Regions from separate parts of the Bradyrhizobium sp. 61 genome, predicted to be linked through region 2. Evidence: predicted binding sites of a transcription regulator. Region 2 holds the regulator's gene; the other holds the start of a gene.

Region 1 (6,731 bases), on a different contig from region 2:
GGGCAGGTTCAGTCGGCGCAGATGAACCAGGCGGTTTTCAAGCAGAAGGTCTGCGATCAGATCGTGATCCTGTTCAATTGCAGCGGTCTGATGGTCGACATGCAGGTCGCAACGTCCTGGTCTTCCGCGAACACGGCGACGCCCACGCTGACCTTCGACGGCTCGGGCAATGTGACCAACAGCTGGCAATACAATCCGGGCGATTCCGGCGATATCGTCGTTCTCCGCGTCATGTATGTCTGGCCGGTCGTGCTCGGGCCGCTCGGCTTCAATCTCTCGAACCTTAGCAATGGCAACCGGCTGCTCATGTCGTCCGCCGCGTTCCAGAACGAGCCAGGAGCTACCTGATGATCTCCGCCCTGTCGTCTCGCGCTCGGCAGATGTTGACCGATGTACGCGCTGTTGCAGCGACGGAGTTCGCCATCGTGACGCCGTTCATGCTGGTGCTCTATGTCGGCGGCGTCGAGCTCGGGAACGGGCTCGCCATGAACGTCAAGGTCAGCGCGACCGCGCACAGCGTTGCCGACATGATCTCGCAGAACACGGCCGTCACGTCGACCCAGATGGACGGCATTCTCGCTGCGGCGAGCTCCATCATGGCTCCCTATCCCATCAAGAACGGCAGCACCTCGCTGATGACGATCACGGTCTCCGAGGTCTCGACCGACAGCAATGGGAACGCGACGGTGCAATGGAGCAAGTCGACCAGTACGTCGGGGGCGAGGGCCGCCGGTCAGCAGATGACCTTGTCGTCCTTTACCGCGCCGGGCGGTACCAGCAATGCCAACATCTCACTCATCCTGAGCGAGGTGTCCTACGACTACGCGCCCAACCTCGGCTTCACGATCGCCGGCACGGTGAAGCTGTCCGACAGCTATTACCTGTTCCCCCGCTGCTCGACGAACACCCCCGCCACGTCGAGTTTTCCCTATTACGATGTGAAATATCCGGCGGCGAAGACCTGCACCTGCGTGCAGCACTTGCAGCAGAAGACCTGTTAGTTTCACGGAACGCGGTCGAAAGAAGCCGGATGCCGCTGAGGCAAGCTTCTGTCCCGATTTCCTCCCGGCCCCTGTGCGCAATTGCGCACCGGGCCGGATGACATTGGAGTAAACGCTTACGCCGCCACAGTGGCGCGGTCGAGCGCTGCGATCAGCTTTGCCGCGATGGGATGGTCGGACCGCGGATTCTGGCCGGTGATCAGCTCGCGGTCCTCGACGACGTAAGGCTCGAAGTCGACGGCGCTTCGGCTGACCTCTGCACCCGCAGCTCCCAGCGCGTCCGGCATGGTGAAGTAGATCTTGCCGTGCAGGAACTGCTCCTCGATCGGTATCTCTTCCGAGGCGGTGAACACCGTCATCTTGTATCCCGCATACTGCCAGCCCTTGCCCAGCTCCGCGATCCTGGCCTTGTCGCCGGCGATCAGGGCGGCGCGATAGGCCTTGGCGTCGGGCAGGGCGGCCAGCGTCGCGATCGGTCCGTGGCAGAGCAGCGCCGTGATCTTCTTCCGTTCGTGGAAATATCGCAGAATCTTGCCGAGCTCGGGATCCTGCATGAGGTCGACGACCGGACCCTGCCCGCCGGGGACAAAAACGGCGGCATATTGATCCAGTCCTCCGTCCACGATCGCGCGCAACGTGCGCACGTTGGTCATCGACGGGTCCTTGTCGAAGAAATCGCGTCCCCGCCGGTAGGCCTTTTCGTCGCCGCCGAAATGGGCCGCATGATCGGAGGCCGGATCGATGTACGGTTGCTTGCCGTTCGGCGTCGCCAGCACCACCTCGTAGCCGGCGTCGATCACGGCCATTGCCGGCACGACGGTTTCATTGAGGTATTGGCCGGTCGGTCCGGTGCCGCCGCCCTGGATTTCGATACGGGTGGCATTGGAGCCGACAATGAGCACTTTGCCTTTGGACATGCGATCTCCTCCGATTTGCTTGATCGTTTTGCGGTTAGAACTTCATAACAATCCGGCCGACGCGAACGGCAACCTGCCGCGACGACCGTTCTGGCGTTTCAAGCAACGACTGGAGCAGATCGGGCGGAGCACGCCGCTTCGCTCCGCAAGCTCGCCCCGAAGGCTCCTGCGGAGGGAATAATCTGTCGCTGTCGAAGAAGTAAGCGGCTTCGCTGATGGCGCGCAAGCCAGCCTCCCAACGTCATTCCGCGCGCAATTTAGGGGATGCGGCGTAGTCTGACCATGTGGCGCGATCGGCCTGGAGCGGATGCATCGTGCGATTTTGCAATGATGCCATCATGCTCCTGTTTTGCCCGACGAGTCAAGTGTACTTCGGTAAAACGTAAGTCATTGATCCGCCACGCCCCGGCTACTGTGCATGGGGTTGTTTTCGCAGTTTTTGTTTGGAGCGGTCCGTCTGAAGAGCGCCGTTACGCGCTCTCCGTCTCCCGGTGCACGTCGTGCACCACGAGGCCCATGCCTTCCTCGGGCATCTTGATCCAGTCGCGGCGCTTCAGCGTGCGCTTGGTGTCCTCGTAGCCGCTCGTCCAGTGCTCGCGCATCGAGGTGCCCGAGAATTCGTGGTCCTTGGCGTCACCCTCATAGGCCTTCTGCTGGTAGATCAGGTGCAGGATCGCGATCTCGGGCATGCGGCGCAGGCTCGACTTGAGCTGGCGATCCTCGTCGGAGAGTTGCTCGTCCGGGACTTTCGCCAGCGCCTTGTAGAGCAGAACCTTGAGATTATGCGTGCGGCGGTAGACGTCGGTGTTGTGGCGCGTGCGCGAGGAATACATGATGTCCTTGTGGCGGGCCATCACGTCCTGGATCGAGCGCGGCAGCACGCCCCGCGCGCTGAACAGGTCGACCTGGAACACCAGCGAGTTGAGCGCATCCTCCTGGTCGAGCAGATGCTGGAGCGGCGTGTTGGAGACGATGCCGCCGTCCCAGAAATGATCGGTTCCGATCCGCACCATCGGCAGCGCAGGGGGCAGGGCGCCGGAGGCCATGATGTGCTCCGGCTCGATCTCGTCATGGGAGTTGTCGAAATAGATGAAGTTGCCCGAGAGCACGTTGACCGCGCCAACCGCGAAGCGGACCTTCTTCTCGTTGATGAGGTCGAAGTCGACGAGCTCCAGCAGGCTCTCCTTCAGCGGCATCGTGTCGTAATAGCTGGTGGCGGTGCGCGCGCCGACCGGGCTGAACCAGGGATTGACCTGGTGCGGGGTGAAGAAGCCGGGCTGGCCCATCGCCGACGTCATCCACGCACTGGTGAGATTGCGCCACTGGCGGAAGATGTCGCCGTCGGGCGTGTAATGCCAGATCTTGCGATTGGTGATGCGCTCCCAGAAGATGCGCAGCGCCTCCAGCCGCTTCTCCGGCTTGTTGCCGGCGATGATGGCGGAATTGATTGCACCGATCGAGACACCGCAGACCCAGTCGGGCTCGATGCCGGCTTCGTGCAGCGCCTGGTAGACGCCGGCCTGGTAGGCGCCGAGCGCGCCGCCACCTTGCAGCACCAGCGCGACGCGATCGCAGCGTTCGGGGCGCCAGCCCCGTGCGGGAGGCTGATGCGTCTGATGAGCCGGTTGCGACGTGCGGGCGTCCATGGGTGCCTCCTAGCGTGGACCAAACGATTGCGTCCGGCAGTGACGGCGTGATGACAATTTCAGCGCCGATGCATCGTCTGCATGCAGGTCGACCGCAGCGGGAATGGCGGGAGGTCGTGCGCCTGACGGAAATCCTTCACATCGCAGTCAATGACGGCGGCTAGCAATTTGCGATCCAGGCCTGACGCTGCCGGGCGGGCATCACACACAGGAGATCAGGATGCGCAGGGAAGACGTGCTGAGACTTCCGTCCATGCCGGCGGCGGGGCCGAGCTATCCGGCCGGGCCCTATCGCTTCGTCAACCGCGAATTCCTCGTCATCACCTACGAGACCGATCCGGAGCTGATCCGCGCCGGCCTGCCTGAGCCGCTGGAGCCAATCGACCAGCCGATCGTGCACTACGAATGGATCAAGATGCCGGACTCCTCAGGCTTCGGCAGCTACACCGAATCCGGCCTCGTCATTCCGGCGCGCCTCAACGGCGAGGAGGTCAATTTCGTCTCGCAGATGTATCTGGATGATGATCCGCCGATCGCGGCGGGCCGCGAGATCTGGGGCTTTCCCAAGAAATACGCCCATCCGAAACTCGAGATCGTCAAGGACACGCTGACGGGTACGCTGGAATATGCCGGCCAGCTCGTCGCCATGGGCACGATGGGCTACAAGCACGAGAGCATGGCCGGCAACGGCGATCGCACCCGTGCGACGCTGTCGAAGACGCAGATCAATCTGAAGATGATCCCGGGCGTCGACGGCCGTCTCGAAGTCTGTCAGCTCGTCGCGATCAACCTCATCGACATCGTGCCGAAGGGCTCCTGGATGGGGCCCGGCCGGCTGCATCTGGTGCCGCACGTCAACGCGCCGGTCGCGGATTTCCCGGTCCGCCGTTGCCTGGGCGCGCACCACTACATCGCCGATCTTACGCTGCCGTTCGGCCGCGTCGTGCACGACTACGTCAAGGAGGCCGAGGCGGTGGCCGCGACGGGGCTGGCCGCGGAGTAGGGCGGCCATCATCAAACTGTAACAAAGCCGTAATTGAGTACCCGTGAGAGGTCCGGAAGATGCCGTCAGCCATCTTCCGGAAACGGGGCATTTGTTGACGGTTGGGGTTGGCCATGGCTGAGCCGGCGAAGCTTGTCAGCGCGATATCGGATTCCGTGCCCGCCATTCCCGGCCTGGTCTGGGCGTTCCGGCTGCACGGCGACGGCAGCGCCGAGGCGCTGCCGATCGACCAGCCGATCGAGTTCAGCCATGACGGCCGGCTCTGGCTGCATTTCAACCTGACCGATGCGCGCGCACGGCCCTGGATCGCAGCGTCACAGCTGCCGCCGCTCGCGCGTGACCTCCTGCTGTCCAACGACACGTTCCAGCAGCTTCACGTCATCGACCATTGCGTCTACGGCGTCTTCTCCGATCTCGTGCGCGACATCGACAGCGCGACGGAAGAGACCGCGTTCCTGCGTTTCGCCATGACCGAGCATCTTCTCGTCAGCGGCCGGCATCAGGCGCTATGCTCGGCCGATGCGACGCGCCGCGTGCTCGAAGGCGGCTACCGCGTCGACAACGTCGCCCATCTCCTGGAGAAGATCGTCGACGAGGTCGCCGATACGCTGGACCGGATGGCGGACAAGCTCGGCCAGGAGATCGACGACATCGAGGAACGGATTTTGGCCGACGACGCCAAGCCGGAGATGCGCCGCAATCTCGGCCGGCTGCGCCGGACCTGCGTCAGGTTGCATCGCCAGCTCACCGGCCTGCGCGTGCTGTTCCACCGCCTCGATCAGAAGAACACCGATCATCTCGCGCCGGCCTTGCGCATCCACGCCGGCAAGCTGGCGCAGCGGCTGGACGGGCTCGATCACGACATCGTCGAGCTCCGCGAACGCAGCCGCCTGCTCGAGGAGGAGCTGCGCTTCAAGAACGAGGAGGAGAGCAACCACCACCTCCACACGCTCTCCATCGTGACCTCGCTGCTGCTGCCGCCGACCCTGATCACCGGCATCTTCGGCATGAACACCAAGGGCCTGCCGCTCACCGATGTCGAGAGCGGATTTCTCTGGGCGGCGCTTCTGATGGCCTCGTCGGTGGGGGCGGCCTATCTGTTCATGCGGCGCACGGGTATCTTCAGGTAGCGTACGCAGCCGGTATCAGCCGTGATCGGGACGTCCCACAGATTTCCGCTGCGAAATGCGGCCGCGATCGTGCTGGCCTCAACGGTCGCGAGCACCGGCGCGCTCGCCGGCGCCAAGGACGAAAGCGCGGCCGCATGGCTGGCGCCAAAATGGTTCAACGAATGGCATGACGGGCTCGCCAACAAGGGCCTGAATTTCGGCGCCACCTATATCGCCGACAACATCGCCAACGTCTCCGGCGGCGTGAAGCGTGGCGCCATCCATTTCGGACGCCTCGATCTCTCGGTCGATGCCGATCTCGACAAGCTCGTGGGCTGGACCGGTGGCCGCTTCTACGCCAATGCGTTCGTGATCTACGGCCAGGGGCTCTCCCGCAACTACGTGATGAACCTCGCCACCATCAGCGAGATCGAGGCACTGCCGGACCAGCGGCTCTACAACGCCTATTTCGAGCAGAGCTTCTTTGGCGACCGCCTGAACATCAGGGCCGGCCAGCAGGCCGCCGACGTCGAGTTCTTCGACAGCCAGACCGACGACCTCTTCATCAACGGCACCTTCGGCTGGCCCGCGATCAAGGCAAGCAATCTTCCCGCCGGCGGCCCGGCACCGCCGATCGCGGTGCCCGGCATCCGCATCAAGGCGGCGTTGACCGAGAACATCACCGCGTTCGGTGCGGTGTTCAACGGCGATCCGTCGGGTCCGGGCGAGGCGGATCCGCAGCTGCGCGACCATCATGGCTTGGCGTTCCGCGTCAACGATCTGCCGTGGGTGATCGGGCAGGTCCGCTTCAACTACGACATCGATATCGGCGGCCGGCCGCTCGCCGGCAATTTCACGCCGGGCGCCTGGAAGCATTACGGCTCGTTCGACAGCCAGCGCTTTACGGCGGAGGGGCTGTCGATCGCCGATCCTGGCGGAAGCGGTGTGCCTGCAAGACTTCGCGGCAATTACGGTGTCTTCGCCGTGATCGAGCAGGTGCTCTATCGCCCGCCGGAGGTAAAGGACAACACCACGTCAGCCTCGATCCCGGGCAT
Region 2 (6,731 bases):
TGAGGCGGCCTCGGCGCTCGGCCTGCCGCGCTCGCTGGTGATCAAGCGCATCGCCTATCGCGCGGCGCGCTCGGGCCTCATCACCGGCGTGATGCTGGCCACCGCCCGCGTCGCCGGCGAGACCGCGCCGCTGCTCTTCACCGCGCTGTCGAACCAGTTCTTCAGCCTGGGTCTGAACAAGACGATGGCGAACCTGCCGGTCACCATCAACAATTTCGTGCAGAGCCCCTACGCCTACTGGAAGCAGCTCGCCTGGAGCGGCGCGCTGCTCATCACCCTGACCGTTCTTGCCCTGAATATTGGCGCGCGCATTCTGAGCGCCGAGAGGACCGCAAAATGAGTGATCTTTCCGTATCGATGAGCGCGGCCGGTGGTTTGCCGCAGGCGCCGGTGCTGCCCGAAGCTCCGGCCAAGGTGACGGTGCGCAACCTCAATTTCTACTACGGCGAGCAGCACGCGCTGAAGAACATCAATCTGGCGCTCGGCACCAACCGCGTCACGGCGTTCATCGGCCCGTCGGGCTGCGGCAAGTCGACCCTGCTGCGCATCTTCAATCGGATGTACGACCTCTATCCGGGCCAGCGCGTCACCGGTCAGCTCATGCTCGACCAGACCAACGTCCTCGACCCCAAGCTGGACCTCAATCTGCTGCGCGCCCGCGTCGGCATGGTGTTCCAGAAGCCGACGCCGTTCCCGATGACGATCTACGAGAACATCGCCTTCGGCATCCGCCTTTACGAGAAGATCTCGAAGTCCGAGATGGACGACCGCGTCGAGAACGCGCTGCGCGGCGGCGCGCTGTGGAACGAGGTCAAGGACAAGCTCAACGCCTCCGGCCTGTCGCTCTCCGGCGGCCAGCAGCAGCGCCTCTGCATCGCCCGCACGGTCGCGGTGCGGCCCGAGGTGATCTTGTTCGACGAGCCCTGCTCGGCGCTCGACCCGATCTCGACCGCCAAGGTCGAGGAGCTGATCCAGGAGCTGTCCGAGAACTACACGATCGCGATCGTCACCCACAACATGCAGCAGGCGGCGCGCGTCTCCGACAAGACCGCCTTCATGTATCTCGGCGAACTGATCGAGTTCGACGACACCAGCAAGATCTTCACGTCGCCGACCGACCGGCGCACGCAGGATTACATCACCGGCCGGTTCGGCTGAGGAGACGGAACATGGGTTCTGAACATACCGCAAAGGCCTTCGATACCGACCTCCAGGAGCTCACGCGCCTGGTCGCCGAGATGGGCGGCATCGCCGAGCGCATGATCGTCGATTCCGTCGACGCGCTGATCCGCCGCGACGTCGCGCTCGGCCAGCGCGTGGTCACCATCGACGCCGAGCTCGACGCGCTCCAGAAGAAGATCGAGGAGCGCGCCGTGCTCACCATCGCGCGCCGCCAGCCGATGGCGGTGGATCTGCGCGAGATCGTCGGCGCCATGCGCGTCGCCACCGATCTCGAGCGGATCGGCGACCTCGCCAAGAACATGGGCAAGCGCGTCGCGGCGCTGGAGACGGATTTCCATCCGCTCAAGCTGTTCCGCGGCCTGGAGCACATGACCGACCTCGTGCAGCAACAGGTCAAGTCGGTGCTGGATGCCTATGCCGCGCACGATCTGCCGGCGGCGATGGCGGTGTGGAAGGGCGACGAGGAAGTCGACGCCATCTGCACCTCGCTGTTCCGCGAGCTCCTCACCTACATGATGGAGGATCCGCGCAACATCTCGTTCTGCATCCATCTGATGTTCTGCGCCAAGAACATCGAGCGCATCGGCGACCACGCCACCAACATCGCCGAGACCGTGTTCTACATGATCGAGGGCCAGGCGATCACCGACAAGCGGCCGAAGGGCGACATGACGACCTTCGCCACGACGGTCCCGAACACTTAAGGAGCGACGAACACCATGGGCGCACGCATTATGGTGGTTGAGGACGAGGAAGCTCTCACCGAGCTTCTCCGCTACAACCTCGAAGGCGACGGCTATGACGTCGAGACGGTGATGCGCGGCGACGATGCCGACACCCGCCTCAAGGAGCATATCCCCGATTTGATCGTGCTCGACTGGATGCTGCCGGGCCTCTCCGGCATTGAGCTGTGCCGGCGGCTGCGCACCCGGCCCGAGACCAAGCAGCTCCCGATCATCATGCTCACCGCGCGTGGCGAGGAGAGCGAGCGGGTGCGGGGTCTTGCGACCGGCGCCGACGACTACATCGTCAAGCCGTTCTCGGTGCCGGAGCTGCTGGCACGCGTGAAGGGCCTGCTCAGGCGCGCCAGCCCGGAGCGGCTCGCCACCGTGCTCGCCTATGGCGACATCGAGCTCGACCGCGACAAGCGCCGCGTGGCGCGCTCGGGCCGGCCGATCGATCTCGGCCCGACCGAATATCGCCTGCTGGAGTTCTTCCTGGAGCATCCCGGCCGCGTGTTCTCGCGCGAGCAGTTGCTCGACAGCGTCTGGGGCCGTGACATCTACATCGACGAGCGCACCGTCGACGTCCATATCGGGCGCCTGCGCAAGCTGCTCAATCTCGGCCGCGAGCAGGATCCGATCCGCACCGTCCGCGGCGCGGGCTACGCACTGGACGATCGCTTTGCGAAGGCGGAGCAGGCGTAAGCTCGGTGAGCTGCGGCCACATTCTCGGTGTCGTCCCGGACAAGCGCAAGCGCGGGTCCGGGACACCCAAAGCGATCGGTTATTGTGTGAAAAGGTAACTCCGAGTCCCCGTAGCCACATCTTGCGGTGGTTAAGGGTCCCGGATCTGCGCGTGCTCAAGGCGCGCTTGTCCGGGACGACATCGGATTTGTTGAGCCGCCATCGTGTGACGGCTCCTTTCTGAGCTCAGAACGACTTCAGCGCGGACCCGGCTTCGCCGGCGCGCGCCGGCGATCGGCCGCGGGCTGATACGCCACGCGCGAGTGCTGGGCGCAGTAGGGCAGGCCGGAGAGCGCCTTGCCGCCGCAGAAGAAGAAATCCGGGCTCGAGGGATCGCCGACCGGCCAGTGGCAGGTGGCCTCGTTCAGCTCCAGCAGCGACAGCCGCTGGCTCATCGGCACGACGTTGTCGTAGGTGACCGGTTCGGCCTCGACCTCGACTTCGAAGGCTTGCGCCAGCGCGGTGTTGCCGCGTGCGATCGGACGGGTCACCCTCATCATGTGCTGGGCGGGGCGCGCCTTGCGCGGCCGCGGCGCTGCCGATGAAGGGCTCTTGGCGCGGCCCGACAGGCCGAGCCGGTGCACTTTGCCGATCACGGCATTGCGGGTCACATTGCCGAGTTCAGCGGCGATCTGGCTGGCCGAAAGTCCGGCCTCCCAGAGCTTTTTCAGCTGCTCGACGCGATCATCCGACCAGGTCAAAACGGTCATTGCACCCTTTCCTTCGCCGGCGCCTGCCATCCTGGCGGCCGCACGGCGAATGCCTAAGCTTCGAAAAACCCGTGCCGCCAGAATCCCTTAAGGCTCGCCGGGCGCACCAGATGCGCCCGAACGCTTACGCCGGTACATGAGGACTTAGAGGATCAGAACTGCTGCACGAGATGTCGTATCTGACAAGCCAAACGCTACAATATGGCGTGACTCACGCGCAAGAGTCCGCCGACTCGCTTCCACATGTTCCGTGGCGGAAACACGCAAAATCGCCACCGCAAGACTACGGATTCTGCGTTTCGCGAGGCTTTCCGGGCGGCATTGACACCGGTTTCACCAGGCATAAGATAGTCAGGCGTGCCGCCCTTAAAAGGCGGCACGTTTCGTTTTCCGAGCCGGTCAATGGTGCGTTGCGCAATGCACGCTCACGCCGTCCGCAACATTCAAGTGATCGTCATGACTAACAGCGCAGCGCCGCATTTGCTCCCCGTTTTCGCCAGGTCCGACCTCGGTTTCGAGCGCGGCGAAGGCTGCTGGCTGATTGCGACCAATGGCGATCGCTATCTCGATTTCACCTCGGGCGTGGCGGTGAATGCGCTCGGCCATGCTCATCCTGCGTTGGTCAAGGCGTTGCAGGAGCAGGCCACCAAACTCTGGCACATGTCGAACCTGTTCCAGAGCCCGGACGGCGAGAAGCTCGCCGCGCGTCTGTGCAATGAAAGCTTCGCGGACTTCGTGTTCTTCTGCAATTCCGGCGCCGAAGCGCTGGAAGGTGTGATCAAGCTGGTCCGCCATCATCACTTCTCCAAGGGTCATCCGGAACGGTACCGCATCGTCACCTTCGAAGGCGCCTTCCACGGCCGCACGCTGGCAACGCTCGCCGCGACCGGTTCGGCAAAATATCTCGAAGGGTTCGGCCCGCCGATGGACGGCTTCGACCAGGTCCCGCATGGCGATATCGAAGCCGTCAAGAAGGCGATCGGTCCGCAGACCGCCGGAATCCTGATCGAGCCGATCCAGGGCGAGGGTGGCGTGCGTTCGGCAACGCCCGCCTTCCTGAGGGCGTTGCGCCAGCTCTGCGACGAGAAGGGCCTGCTGCTCGCGTTCGACGAGGTGCAGACCGGCATGGGCCGCACCGGCGATCTGTTCGCGCATCGCCGCACCGGCGTCACGCCTGACGTGATGTCGCTGGCCAAAGCGCTCGGTGGCGGCTTCCCGATCGGCGCGGTGCTGGCGACCGCGGACGCGGCTGCCGGCATGGGGCCCGGCTCGCACGGCTCGACCTTCGGCGGCAATCCGCTCGCGATCTCGGCTGCCAACGCCGTCCTCGACGTCATGCTCAAGCCCGGCTTCTTCGAACACGTGCAGAAGATGTCGCTGCTGCTCAAGCAGAAGCTCGCCTCCGTGATCGATCGTTATCCTGACATCGTCAGCGAAGTGCGCGGCGAAGGCCTTCTGATCGGCATCAAGGCCGTGGTGCCGACAGGCGATCTCGGCGCGGCATTGCGCAACGAAAAATTGCTCACGGTCGGCGCCGGCGACAATGTCGTGCGCTTCCTGCCGCCCTTGATCGTCACCGAAGCCGAGATCGAGGACAGCGTCGGGCGGCTCGAACGCGCCTGCGCCGCGATCTCGTCCAGTCAGACCAAGCGGGCGACAAGCTGATGAGCAAGTCCCCGAAGCACTTTCTGGATATCAACGAGCTCCCGTTGTCGGAGCTCAAGAGCATGCTTGCGGCCTCCTCCGCCATGAAGGCGAAGCAGAAAGCGCACCAGCCGGTGAAGCCGCTGGAAGGCAAGACGCTGGCGATGATCTTCGAGCGTCCCTCCACCCGCACCCGCGTCTCGTTCGACGTCGCCATGCGCCAGCTCGGCGGCGAGCCCATCATGCTGACCGGCGCCGAGATGCAGCTCGGCCGCGGCGAGACCATCGCCGACACGGCGCGCGTGCTGTCGCGCTATGTCGACGCCATCATGATCCGCATCCTCAATCACGAGGCCCTGCTGGAGCTGGCGGAATATGCGACGGTGCCCGTCATCAACGGCCTGACACGGCGCTCGCACCCTTGCCAGGTGATGGCCGACCTCATGACCTACGAAGAGCATCGCGGCCCGATCGAGGGCAGGACGGTGGCCTGGACCGGCGACGACAACAACGTGCTGGCGTCCTGGGCGCATGCCGCCGAGCGCTTCAAGTTCAAGCTCAATGTCGCGACGCCGCCGGAACTTGCGCCGAAAAAGGTGATGCGGGACTTCATCAAGGCCACCGGCGCGCCGATCGTGCTCGGCACCGATCCCGAGGCCGCCGTGAAGGGGGCCGACTGCGTCGTCACCGACACCTGGGTGTCGATGGGCGACAAGGAAGGTGAGCACCGTCACAACGTGCTCAAGCCCTATCAGGTCAATTCGAAGCTGATGTCGCTGGCCAAGCCCGATGCGCTGTTCATGCATTGCCTGCCCGCCCATCGCGGCGAGGAGGTCACGGACGAAGTGATCGACGGCCCGCAATCGGTCGTGTTCGACGAGGCCGAAAACCGCCTGCATGCGCAGAAGGGCATTCTGGCCTGGTGCTTTGACGCGGTGAAGTAACGCGACGGTGGAGCGGGTGGCCGCGCTGGCGGCCGCATCCACCGCTGTCGTCCCGGACCAGCGCCGCACAGCGGCGCGCCGATCCGGGACCCTTAACCACAGGAAGTTGTTTGGCGAGGACGAGGAGTGGTCGTCGCCGGTTACATCGTAACCCTGTGGTTATGGGTCCCGGGCTCGCGCTTCGTGCGCCCCGGGACGACCCTGAGTTTGTCGTGCTTTCGTGCGATCTGTTCTGCATGCCGGGGAGCGCTCCGCGCCCTCTTCCATTTTCCTCCATCGACCCCAGATAAAGCGCCATGGTTTCCCAATCCCCTGACATGAATACCGGGCCTGAAGGCCCGGTTCGCGCGCCATCAGCGGTTCCCATCGATGACGCCGTGCTGCCTTACGAGGTCGACGCACTCGACGTGCGCGGTCGCCTGGTGCGGCTTGGTCCCGCGCTCGACGAGATCCTGACCAAGCACGATTATCCCGCTGCCGTGGGCAAGCTGCTCGGCGAGGCCATCGTGCTGACGACGCTGCTCGGCTCGACGCTGAAGTTCGAGGGCCGCTTCATCCTCCAGGCCCAGACCGACGGTCCGGTGTCGTTCCTGGTCGTCGACTACATGGCGCCGGATCGCCTGCGCGCCTATGCGCGCTACGATGCCGAGCGCCTCGGCGAGACAAAAGATTCCGGCGCGCTCCTTGGTAACGGTCATCTCGCCATGACCATCGACCAGGGTCCCGACATGAGCCGCTACCAGGGCCTGGTCGCGCTCGACGGCGGTAGCCTGGAAGATGCCGCC

What was found. The regulator PhoB, encoded in region 2, activates phosphate uptake and scavenging genes when phosphate is short. The targets are predictions, from matches to a motif close to TGTCATNNANCTGTCAT.
Region 1: a site for PhoB is predicted at 3,604-3,620, ahead of IVB46_RS25700 (acetoacetate decarboxylase). Genes of this name have one in related genera too.

What each region holds. Positions count from the first base shown of each region.
Region 1 covers NZ_JADPIU010000067.1:379,910-386,640, forward strand. Annotated here, with positions in the region: gene IVB46_RS25680 (TadE/TadG family type IV pilus assembly protein) at 1-348, shown strand, start outside; gene IVB46_RS25685 (TadE/TadG family type IV pilus assembly protein) at 348-1,001, shown strand; gene IVB46_RS25690 (type 1 glutamine amidotransferase domain-containing protein) at 1,118-1,918, opposite strand; gene IVB46_RS25695 (patatin-like phospholipase family protein) at 2,389-3,564, opposite strand; gene IVB46_RS25700 (acetoacetate decarboxylase) at 3,785-4,567, shown strand; gene IVB46_RS25705 (transporter) at 4,681-5,697, shown strand; gene IVB46_RS25710 (carbohydrate porin) at 5,719-6,731, shown strand, end outside.
Region 2 covers NZ_JADPIU010000019.1:11,263-17,993, reverse strand. Annotated here, with positions in the region: gene pstA (phosphate ABC transporter permease PstA) at 1-340, shown strand, start outside; gene pstB (phosphate ABC transporter ATP-binding protein PstB) at 337-1,158, shown strand; gene phoU (phosphate signaling complex protein PhoU) at 1,170-1,886, shown strand; gene phoB (phosphate regulon transcriptional regulator PhoB) at 1,902-2,609, shown strand; gene IVB46_RS08365 (GcrA family cell cycle regulator) at 2,846-3,358, opposite strand; gene IVB46_RS08360 (aspartate aminotransferase family protein) at 3,815-5,023, shown strand; gene argF (ornithine carbamoyltransferase) at 5,023-5,946, shown strand; gene IVB46_RS08350 (Hsp33 family molecular chaperone) at 6,243-6,731, shown strand, end outside.